DNA from 2 places in the Actinoplanes sp. NPDC051513 genome. Region 1 is predicted to be linked to the other one. Evidence: riboswitches for the same ligand, from Rfam matches in the RefSeq annotation. Region 1 holds a riboswitch; the other holds the start of a gene.

Evidence for each region. A riboswitch is a leader RNA that binds a small molecule or an ion and turns the genes downstream of it on or off. The one in region 1 is predicted to bind S-adenosylmethionine.
Region 2: it holds a riboswitch for S-adenosylmethionine, as region 1 does, so the genes downstream of both, ACIA5D_RS17390 (aminotransferase class V-fold PLP-dependent enzyme) here and thrC (threonine synthase) in region 1, are expected to answer to the same signal.

The regions. Positions count from the first base shown of each region.
Region 1 is NZ_JBITDW010000015.1:120,932-126,203, reverse strand. Features, by position in the region: gene ACIA5D_RS35120 (alpha/beta fold hydrolase) at 1-2,097, shown strand, start outside; gene ACIA5D_RS35115 (ABC transporter permease) at 2,094-2,984, shown strand; SAM riboswitch class I at 3,059-3,196, shown strand; gene thrC (threonine synthase) at 3,207-4,487, shown strand; gene ACIA5D_RS35105 (GNAT family N-acetyltransferase) at 4,729-5,272, shown strand, end outside.
Region 2 is NZ_JBITDW010000004.1:621,174-626,445, reverse strand. Features, by position in the region: gene ACIA5D_RS17395 (glutamate-cysteine ligase family protein) at 1-471, shown strand, start outside; gene ACIA5D_RS17390 (aminotransferase class V-fold PLP-dependent enzyme) at 493-1,683, opposite strand; SAM riboswitch class IV at 1,719-1,834, opposite strand; gene ACIA5D_RS17385 (DUF1684 domain-containing protein) at 1,866-2,636, shown strand; gene ACIA5D_RS17380 (CBS domain-containing protein) at 2,633-3,070, opposite strand; gene ACIA5D_RS17375 (SDR family oxidoreductase) at 3,257-4,060, shown strand; gene ACIA5D_RS17370 (PQQ-binding-like beta-propeller repeat protein) at 4,124-4,750, opposite strand; gene ACIA5D_RS17365 (PQQ-binding-like beta-propeller repeat protein) at 4,747-5,100, opposite strand; gene ACIA5D_RS17360 (hypothetical protein) at 5,223-5,272, shown strand, end outside.

The sequences.
Region 1 (5,272 bases):
GCGGTCGGCCAGTCGGCCGGTCAGCCGGACGCTCCCGCGGAGAGCCCCGGCGACCCCGCCTGCGGCCGGTTCGCCGCCGACGTCTGCAAGGCCTACCTGCAGCTGGCCACGGCCGGCACCCCCGACGCCGAAACCCTCGCCGTGCTGCGCAAGTCGAGCCCGGCCACCGTGCTCAGCAAGATCAAGGCGCCGGCGCTGCTGATCCAGGGCGAGGTCGACACGCTCTTCCCGCTGTCCGAGGCCGACGCGAACGCGCGTGGCATCGCGGCCACCGGCACGCCCGTGCGGGTCGCGTGGTTCACCGGCGGGCACGACGGCGGCGCCGGGCCGCAGACCGACCAAGACAGGCTGAAATACCTCACCGTGCAGTGGCTCGACCACTACGTGAAGGGCGAGGGCGACGCCCCCGAGAACAGCTTCACCTATTCCCGGGTGGCCGGTTTCAGCGCGCTCGACCGGGGGCTGGTCACGAACGGGTACTCGACGAAGTCGTACCCGGGAATGAGCGGGACCGGAAGCACGCAGGTCTCCCTCGCGGGATCGGCGCAGCCGATCGCCAACCCGCCGAACGGCAACCCGGCCGCCCTCTCCTCGCTGCCCGGCGCCGGCGGACGGCTCAGCGAGTTGCTCGGCGGCATCGCGGGCGACATCCCCGGCCAGTACGCGACGTTCCAGTCGACGCCGGTGACCAGCGCCATCGAGGTGGCCGGCGCGCCGGTCGTGCGGCTGCGCGCGGCCTCGCCGACCGGGGAGGCTACGCTGTTCGTCAAGCTCTACGACGTGGACGAGTCGGGCACCGAGACGCTGAGCGCCGGCCTGGTCGCGCCCGTGCGGCTGACCGGCCTGCCCGCCTCGATCGACAAGGCGAGCGAGGTGACGGTCACGCTGCCGGCGATCGTGCGGCGGATCGACGCCGGCCACACCGTACGCGTCGTGGTCGCCACCAGCGACCAGGCCTTCCTCACCCCGGCGCAGCCGACCGTCTATACCGTGGCGGCCGGCTCCTCGATCACCCTGCCCACCGTGGTCGGCACCCCGATCGCCAACCCGCAGACGATCTGGCGCTACGTGCTCGCCGGCCTGGTGGTCGCTATCGTGCTGGGTCTCGCGGTGGTGCTCCTCGTGCGCCGTCGCCTGCGGCGCCGCCGGCACGACGAGGTGATCGAGGAGTTCGCCGAGACGCCGCTGGTGGTGCGCGATCTCCGCAAGGCGTACGGGGACGGGTTCGTCGCCGTCGAGGAGATCAGCTTCACCGTGCGGCGCGGTCAGGTCGTCGGCCTGCTCGGGCCGAACGGCGCCGGCAAGACCACCACGCTGCGGGTGCTGATGGGCCTGACCATGCCGACCGGCGGCGACGCCCTGGTCTTCGGCCACCGGCTCTCGCCGGGAGCGCCGATCCTGTCCCGGGTCGGCGCGCTGGTCGAGGGGCCCGGCTTCCTGCCCCATCTGAGCGGTCTCGACAACCTCAAGGCGTACTGGCAGGCCACTGGGCGGCCGGCGGCCGACGCGCATTTCGACGAGGCGCTCGAGATCGCCGGCCTCGGCGACTCGGTGCACCGCAAGACCCGCAAGTACAGCCACGGCATGCGGCAGCGGCTCGCCATCGCCCAGGCCATGCTCGGCCTGCCCGAGCTGCTGGTGCTCGACGAGCCGACGGACGGGCTCGACCCGCCGCAGATCGCCGAGATGCGCCGGGTCCTGAAGCGGTACGCCACCGACGGCCGGGCCGTGCTGGTCTCCAGCCACCTGCTCGCCGAGGTGGAGCAGACCTGCACGCACGCCGTGGTGGTCAACAAGGGGCGGATCGTGGCGTCCGGCCCGGTCGACGAGATCGTCGGCGAGTCGCCGTCGGTGCTGCTCGACGTCTCGGACGTGCCGGCCGCGTCGAAGGTGCTCGAGGGGCTGGGCGTGCGCTCGGTGACCCCGGACGGCCCGAACGGCCTGATCGTGGACATGAACGGCACGCCCCGCGCCGAGATGGTTGCGTCGCTGGTGCGGGCCGGCGTCGACGTCGACCGGGTGGTGCCGCGACGGCGGCTCGAGGACGCCTTCCTGGCCCTGGTGGGCGACAACTCGCGGGGAAGTGGAGACCGATGAGCGCGAACAGCACCCTCCAGTCCGGGGTCGGGCGGCCGGACGCGGGCTTCCGCGGGTCGGCGACGCTGCCGGTGTGGGCCGAGGTGCGGCGGCAGGCCACGCGCCGGCGTACGCAATTGGCCCTGGGTTTCATGGTTCTGCTTCCGATCATCATCCTGGTCGCCTTCGAGTTCGGCGGGAACAACGGCGGGGACGACGACAACGGTGGCGGCGCGTTCGGCAGCCTGGTCGACCTGGCCACCTCGGGCGGGCTCAACTTCGCGCTGTTCTGCCTCGCGGTCTCGGCCGGCTTCCTGCTGGTCGTGGTGGTGGCGCTGTTCTGCGGCGACCCGATCGCCAGCGAGGCGAGCTGGGGCAGCCTGCGTTACCTGCTGGCGATTCCGGTGCCCCGTGCCCGGCTCCTGGCGGTCAAGCTGGTGGTAGCGCTCGCGTACTCGCTGCTGGCGCTTTTGATCTTGACGGCCACCGGCCTGCTGATCGGCACCCTGAGATACGGCTGGCACCCGCTGGGCAGCACCGTGGCCGCCGCCATCCCGCCCGGGCAAGGTCTGCTGCGGCTGCTCGGCATCGTCGCCTACCTGGCGACCATCATGCTGGTCGTGGCCGGCCTGGCCTTCCTGCTCTCGGTGTCGACCGACGCGGCGCTGGGCGCGGTGGGCGGCGCGGTGCTGCTCTGGATCCTGTCGAGCATCCTCGACCAGATCACCGCGCTGGGCAGCATCCGGGTCGGGCTGCCGACCCACTACAGCGACGCCTGGCTCGGCCTGCTCTCCACGCCACCGCAGGTGGACGACCTGGTCAAGGGCGCGATCGCGGCGATCTGCTACGCCACCCTCTTCTGGTCGCTGGCATTCTGGCGTTTCACCCGCAAAGACATCACGTCGTAGCTTGGCTCACACCTCGGGATACCCACTCTGTGTTTCCCGCGACTCGACGTAAGGTGTTGGAAACACAACTGAATACCTCATCCAGAGGGGCAGAGGGAACGGCCCTGTGAAGCCCCGGCAACCACCGCGTACGTCTCGATGACGAGGCCCGTGCATGGCAGGTGCTAATTCCGTCCTCGCTCCGGCAGGTCGCCGGCGGGGAAAGATGAGAGGAAGGCCTCGATGACGTCTGCCGTCAGCACACCCTCTGCCACTGACTCGCCCGCCCGCGGCCTCGTCTGCCGTGCGTGCGGCGCGGAGTACCCGCTGATCGCCCAGCACGCCTGTTACGAGTGTTTCGGCCCGCTCGAGGTGGCCTACGACCAGGCCGCACTCGCGCGGGTGACCCGTGAGCAGATCGAAGCCGGGCCGAACAACATCTGGCGCTACGCCGGCCTCCTCCCGGCCGGTCAGGACCCGGCCACCCGGGTCACCCTCGACCCCGGCCTGACCCCGCTGGTGAGCGCGCCCGCCCTGGCCGCCGCGGTCGGCCTGCGCGCGCCGCTGTACGTCAAGGACGACTCGGCCAACCCGACCCACTCGTTCAAGGACCGGGTCGTCTCGGTGGCGCTCACTGCCGCCCGCGGCCTCGGCTTCACCCGCTTCGCCTGTGCCTCCACCGGCAACCTGGCCAACTCGGTCGCCGCGCACGCGGCCCGGGCCGGCGCGCCGAGCATCGTCTTCATCCCGTACGACCTCGAGCCGGGCAAGATCATTACCACCGCCGTCTACGGCGGCGAGCTGGTGGCCATCGAGGGGTCGTACGACGACGTCAACCGGCTCTGCGGCGAGCTGGTCGAGACCGACGAGTTCGAGGACACCGCGTTCGTCAACGTGAACGTGCGGCCGTTCTACGCCGAGGGCTCCAAGACGCTCGGCTACGAGGTCGCCGAGCAGCTCGGCTGGCGCATCCCCGCCCAGGTCGTCATCCCGATGGCCTCCGGCGAGCTGCTCACCAAGGTGGACAAGGCGTTCCAGGAGCTGGTCGAGATCGGCCTGGCCACCGCGCCCGAGGGCGGCTGGACCGTCTTCGGCGCCCAGTCGGCCGGCTGCAACCCGATCGCGGTGGCGCTGCACAAGGGCACCGACGAGATCGTCCCGGTGAAGCCGACCGGCATCGCGAAGTCGCTGAACATCGGCGACCCGGCGGCCGGCGCGTACGCGATCGAGTCGGTGCGCCGCACCGGCGGGTGGATGGACTACGCCGACGACGACGAGATCCGCGACGGCATCCGGCTGCTGGCCGAGACGACCGGCGTCTTCGCCGAGACTGCGGGCGGCGCCACGGTCGCGGTGCTCAAGAAGCTGGTGGCGAGCGGCAAGCTCGACCCCGAGAAAGAGACCGTCGTCTACAACACCGGCGAGGGGCTCAAGACGCTCGACGCGGTCGCGGGCCTCGTCGGACCGACTCACCAGATCAAACCGTCGCTGCGAGGGGCCCGCGAGGCTGGCCTGCTGGGATAACGCTCGGTAGTCAAAGGTCTGCCATTAGTTGAAGATTCCATCCCCGGAGGACTTGCGCACCGATCTCAGGGTCGGCAGGATGCTCTCTGCGGGAGGGCCGACGCCGTACGAGGCCCCTCACCTTCGAGCTTGGCGACAATCTCTCGAGGTGCCCAACGACCCAGCGCCGGAGGCGCTGTGCGTCCGCCCTCCCGACCAAAATCGTTAGCATTCTTGGCCGTTGCCCGGCAGGGTGACGGCCATGAATCTTTCTACGGGCCGGCTGGAAGACCCGGCCGACGCGTACGAGATCTATCGGGCCTGCGAGGAGCGCGACAAACCCGACGTCCCGCCGCTCGCCCTGGAGGGTTTCGTCGCCCGGCACGCCCACCCCTGGCCGGGCGCGACTCTCGAGCACTATCTGGGTTTCCTGGACGGGGTGCCGGTCGGCTACGTACAGGTCGAGCTGCCCATTCTCGACAACTTGGACAATGTGAATATCGAGCTGTCGGTCCTTCCCGCACATCGACGGCAGGGCGTCGGCCGGGCCCTTCTCGACCTGGTTCTCGAGCGGGCCCGGGCGCTCGGCCGCAAGAACGTGATCGCCCCCGTGATGTCGCGCCACCCGGACGGCGCGCAGTTCGCCTCCGCGGCGGCGGCCAAGCCCGCTCTCGAGGAGGTGCGCAGCCGGCTCGACCTCCGCACGGTCGACCAGGCCCGGCACGATGCCCTGTTGGCCGGCGCCTGGCAGCACGCCGAGGGGTACCGGCTGATCCTGTGGACCGGCGTGCCACCCGAGGAGATCA
Region 2 (5,272 bases), on a different contig from region 1:
GAAGCGCCGGCCCTCGACGGCCCGAGTCTCCGCGAGCGGTTCCGGGCCGGCGAGCGCCCCGCCGCGGCCGAGCTCGCCCGTCACCTGGAGTCGCTGCGCCCACCGGTGGCCGCCCGCGGCCACCTCGAGCTGGACGTGGCCGACACCCAGCCCGGCGACGGGTGGCGCCTCCCGATCGCGGTCGCCGCCACCCTGCTCGACGACCCGGCGGCCGCCCTCGACGCCGAGGCCGCCACGGCCGATCTGCCCGCCGAGCCCCGCCTCTGGGAGCGCGCCGCCCGCGACGCCCTGACCGACCCGGTCCTCGCGGCCGCGGCCCGGGACTGCTTCCTCGCGGCGTATGCGGCGCTGGCCCGCCAGGGCGCGGCCCGCAACCTGCGCGACGCCCTGGCCGACTACACCGAGCGGTACGTGCTGCGCGGCCGCACCCCCGCCGACGGCATCCTCGACCGCCTGGCCGCCCACCCCTGACCCACACACCCCCGGCGAGGCTCAGAGAGACGCGAGCGCCGCCAGCAGGCTGTCGATGTCCTCGGGCGTCGTGCCCAGGCCGAAGCTCACCCGCAACAACCCACCGTCGCACCCCGCGTTGCCCGGCGTCTCCGAGAGCCGGCGCACCAGCGGATGCGCGCAGAACTTCCCCGCACGCACCCCGATCCCGAACCCCTCCGCGAGCCGGCCCGCCACCACCGACGGATCCCGCCCGTTCAAGGTCAGCGACACGATGCCGACGCGCTCGCTGCCCGTACCGAAAATGCTCACCTCGGCGACACCCGGCACCCGCCGCAAGCCTTCGCGCAGATGCGCAAGCAACTCCTGCTCGTGCGCGCGCAGCGCCGCACGGTCCGCCTCGCCGAGCGCCGAGCAGACCGCCGCCAGCGACACCGCGCCGAGCAGATTGGGCGTGCCACCCTCGTGCCGCGCCGGCCCGGCCGCCCACCGCACATCGCCGGCCCGATCGCCCACGTGCGCGCTCGCTCCCCCGCCGGCCAGGTACGGCGGCGCGGCGTCGAGCCAGTCGGCCCGCCCCGCCAGGACCCCGGCCCCGAACGGCGCGTACAGCTTGTGCCCCGACAGCGCCACGTAGTCGGCGTCGAGATCGGCGAGCGAGACCGGTACGTGCGGCGCCAGCTGGGCGGCGTCGACCGCGATCCGGGCGCCGTGCCGGTGCGCGACGGCGGCGAGCTCCCGCACCGGCCACAGCTCACCGGTCACATTGCTGGCCCCCGTCACCGTCAGCAACACTGGCCCGCGCAGCTCACGCAGCGCACGCTCGGCCGTCGTCACCGCATCAGCCCACGACGCCGGGGCCGGGAGACGGAGCGCGTTCGGCCAGGGCAGCAGGTTCGCGTGGTGCTCGCCGTCGAAGACCACCGTGGTCGTGCCCGGCGGCAGCGCGCGGGCCAGCAGGTTGAGGGCGTCGGTGGTGTTGCGGGTGAAGATCACCTGGTCGCCGGGGCGACAGCCGAGGAAGTCGGCGATCACGTCGCGGGCGCGCTCGTACTCGAGGGTGGAGGTCTGCGACCGCGGCCCGGTCCCCCGGTGCACGCTGCCGTAGCGGGGAAGCAGCGCGTTCACCGCGTCGGCGGCCGCGCGCACGCACGGCGCGGTGGCCGCGTAGTCGAGGGGAACGAACCCGGCGCCGATGATGTCGAGGTCAGACGTGTGGACAGCCAGAGACATGACGGAAACCTCCGCAAGGGTCGAGGACCCGCACGGGCCCGCGCTTGCCCGCGTCGATCGACGCCGGCCCGGTCTTCACCCGGGGCACCCCATCGCGAACGCAAGGGTTGCCGGTCAGCAAGCCGGGGCTTGTGCGCTGACACTCATGACCTGTCCGACACGCTAGCAAATATGGTGGGCCGATGTACAAGAACGACTGGGCGCAGTGGCATGCCGGACTCGAGCGCCGGCGGGCGTCGCCGCACGGCATGCTCGCGATCACCGGGATGCACTGGCTGACCGCGACGCCGCAACGCTTCGACGACGTGCCCGGTTCCTGGTCGGTGACGGCCGACGGCGTCGGCGTCACGCTGAGCGAGGGCGAGACACTCACGGTCGGCGACCTCGAGATCAGCGGCACGCACGCCTTCGGCAAGGTCGACGAGGAGGGCGTCACCGCGGCCTTCGGCGACGCGATCGCCGAGATAGCCAGGCGGGGCTCCGGCATCGTGCTTCGCCCGCGCCATCCGTCCAGTCAACGGCTCATCTCGTACGAGGGGACGCCCACGTTCCCGCCCCGGGAGCGATGGCTCGTCCCCGCCCGGTTCGTGCCGTTCACCGCCCCGCGCGAGATCACGCTGTCCACGGTCGTCGAAGGCCTGACCGACGAGGACGAAGCGCTGGGCCGGGTCGAGTTCGAGATCGACGGCGTACCGATGAGCCTGATCGTCTTCCCCGGCGCTCCCGGCGCCATGACGACGTTGTTCACGGACGCCACCTCGGGCGTGACGACCTACCCCGCGAGCCGCCGCCTGCCGATCCCCCGCCCGGCCGCGGACAACACGCTGACCCTCGACTTCAACCGCGCCACGAACCTTCCGTGCGCCTACACGGAGTTCGCGACCTGCTCGCTGGCCCCGCCCGAGAACCGCCTCCCGGTAGCCATCGAGGCCGGCGAGCAGACGCCGCGCTAGATGCGCTCGCCGGTGATGTAGCCCTCGAGGCTGCTGCGCTCGGTCTCCAGCTCGTCGATGCGGTGTTTGACCACGTCGCCGATGCTGACGACGCCCGCGAGGGTGCCCCCCTCGAGCACCGGGACGTGGCGGAAGCGGTGCTCGGTCATCAGCCGCTCGACCTCTTCGACGGCGGCGTCGGGCGCGACCGAGCGCACCTGCGCCGTGTGGATGGCCGACACCGGCTCGTTCAGCACGGCGGCGCCGCGCGCGGCGAGCGCCCGCACCACGTCGCGCTCGCTGACGATGCCGTCGACCCGCACCCCGTCCGCCGACACGACCACCGCGCCGATTCTGTGCTGGGCGAGGAGGGCGACCAGCCGGGTGACATCGGAGTCGGGTGTCACGGTTACGACGTTGGTGCCCTTGACGCGGAGAATATCGCCGATACGCATCGTTGCTCCCCATCTCGTGCCGGTCCGCAGAAGCCGCCGGGCGGGCCGTCCGATGACGGGGTGGCCACGCCGCATTGCGTGCATATGCCTAGATGCAGTCAATCACGTCCTGATGTCAAGAGCATCGAGATGTCAACTCCGCCCGGCGTGGCGTCCGCGGCGCAGGCGTGCCGATATTGTGCATCGATGAATCGCACCGCCTTGGTCACCGGCGCGTCCTCCGGCATCGGCCGGGCCACCGCCGCCGCGCTCGTCACGGGCGGTTACCGCGTCCTGGGCACGTGCCGCTCCCCGGCGGCCTTGGCCGCCGACCGCCAGGTGGCCGGCGTCGACTACCTCCCGCTCGATCTGGCCGACGAGGCGTCGATCGAGGCCCTGGCCGGCGTCGCGGGCGACGTGGACGTGCTCGTCAACAACGCCGGCGAGAGCCACTCCGGCCCGTTCGAGGAGCTGCCCGCCGACGACCTGCGCCGGCTCTTCCAGGTCAACGTCCTCGGCCCCGTACGCCTGACCCAGCTGATGCTGCCCGGCATGCGCGAGCGCCGCTACGGCCGGGTGGTCATGGTCGGCTCGATGCTGGCGTCGTTTCCGCTGGCGTACCGCTCCTCCTACGTCGCCACGAAGGCCGCGCTCAAGGGCTTCAGCAACGGCGCCCGCCACGAGCTGTCACCGTTCGGCGTTTGGCTCACGACGGTCGAGCCTGGTTCGATCAACACCGGCATCAGCGAGCGCCGCACCAAGCACATAGCCGCCGACTCGCCGCACCGCCAGGACTTCGAGACCATGCTGACGGCCCTGAACCGCAACGAACGAGCCGGCATCGGGGCCGACCAGGTCGCCGCCGTCATCGTCAAGGCGATAGAAGCGCCCAAACCCAGGCAGAGGTACGCCGTCGGCAGCAACGCGCCGCTCGTGTTCGCCCTGCGCCGCGTGGCGCCGACGTCCCTCGCCGAGAAGCTGACCCACCGCCGCCACGACCTCCGGCGCTAGCGGTCCCCGGTGGGGACCGTAGGGCGCGAGACGCGTCCGCTTGCAGGTCGGAGCCAGATTTTTTCACATGATCGTGTTCCTTGTCCTGCCCGCGCTGACCTGGCCATTGGTCGCCGTGGGCAACGCAACGGAACTCCCGGTCACCGGCCACCGGACCTGCGCTCCTCGGGCCCGGTCGTCAGGTAGCCGATCAGCGGCCGTTGGCCCGCAGGATCGCTGTGGAGCTCCGCAAGATGACGAGCGCGCGAGCCGCCGACCAGCTGCGACGCATCGAGCTCGACAACAACCTCGTAGCGGCCTACGTGCGCAGAACGATGGCGGCTGTACGACCCCGGTGAGCTGCCATTTGATCGCGCCCGTGTGAGCATCGAGGCCGTACAGGCCGCTGTTCGTGCCCGAGGCGACAACCCAATTGTCGGTGAGCGCCGCGGTGTCACCGACCACGGCGACGACGTCGCCGCTTCCGTTGGTCATCTTCGCGGTCCAGGCAATCGCGCCGTCCACGGCGTTGATCCGCATTATCTCGCCCTCGGCGGTGGTACCGAAAACGGAGTCAGCGGTGACATTGAGGTTGCCGGGCTGGGCTTGGGGTTGGGTCCACGCCGTGGTGCCGTCGGCCGTTTTCAACGCCACGACACCCTGATCGCCCTGAACGATCAAGAGATCTCCGACGAGACCCGGCCCCGTCAGGCGGCCACCGAGGGTGCGCGTCCATATTTGCCCGCCGCTCTCTTTCGGTCCAGGGCGTACACGTTGCCGTCATCCCCGGCCGCGTACACGGCACGCTCGGTCAGCACCACCTCGTTCTGCCAAGCGGACTCGCCGCCGACCGTTCTCTTCCACTTCACCGCGGGCATCTGGCGCAGCGCCCGCCCAGGATACCGGCCGTCGAGTCCAGCAGAGCCGCGATAAACCGATGGCACGAAATTCGTTTGACCGGCCGGCCCGCTCAGGGCGGCGGATTGCCCAGAATGATGCGCGATCTGGCATCCCGATAGTAGAAGAAGGATCATCACAAGCGACAACCGCGAATGCGCCACGCTGACTCCTCCGACTGTATTCGGCACCGTCCCAGAATGGTTCGGCGGCCGGTATTTACCGCTCGCCCGTCAATTCGATCCGATCGTCGGACGGCGAGCTGGCGAAGTTCGTCATCGGCCTGGTGGTCGTGGGGACCGCGTTCTTCGTGGTGCTGCTGTTCTCCCGATACCG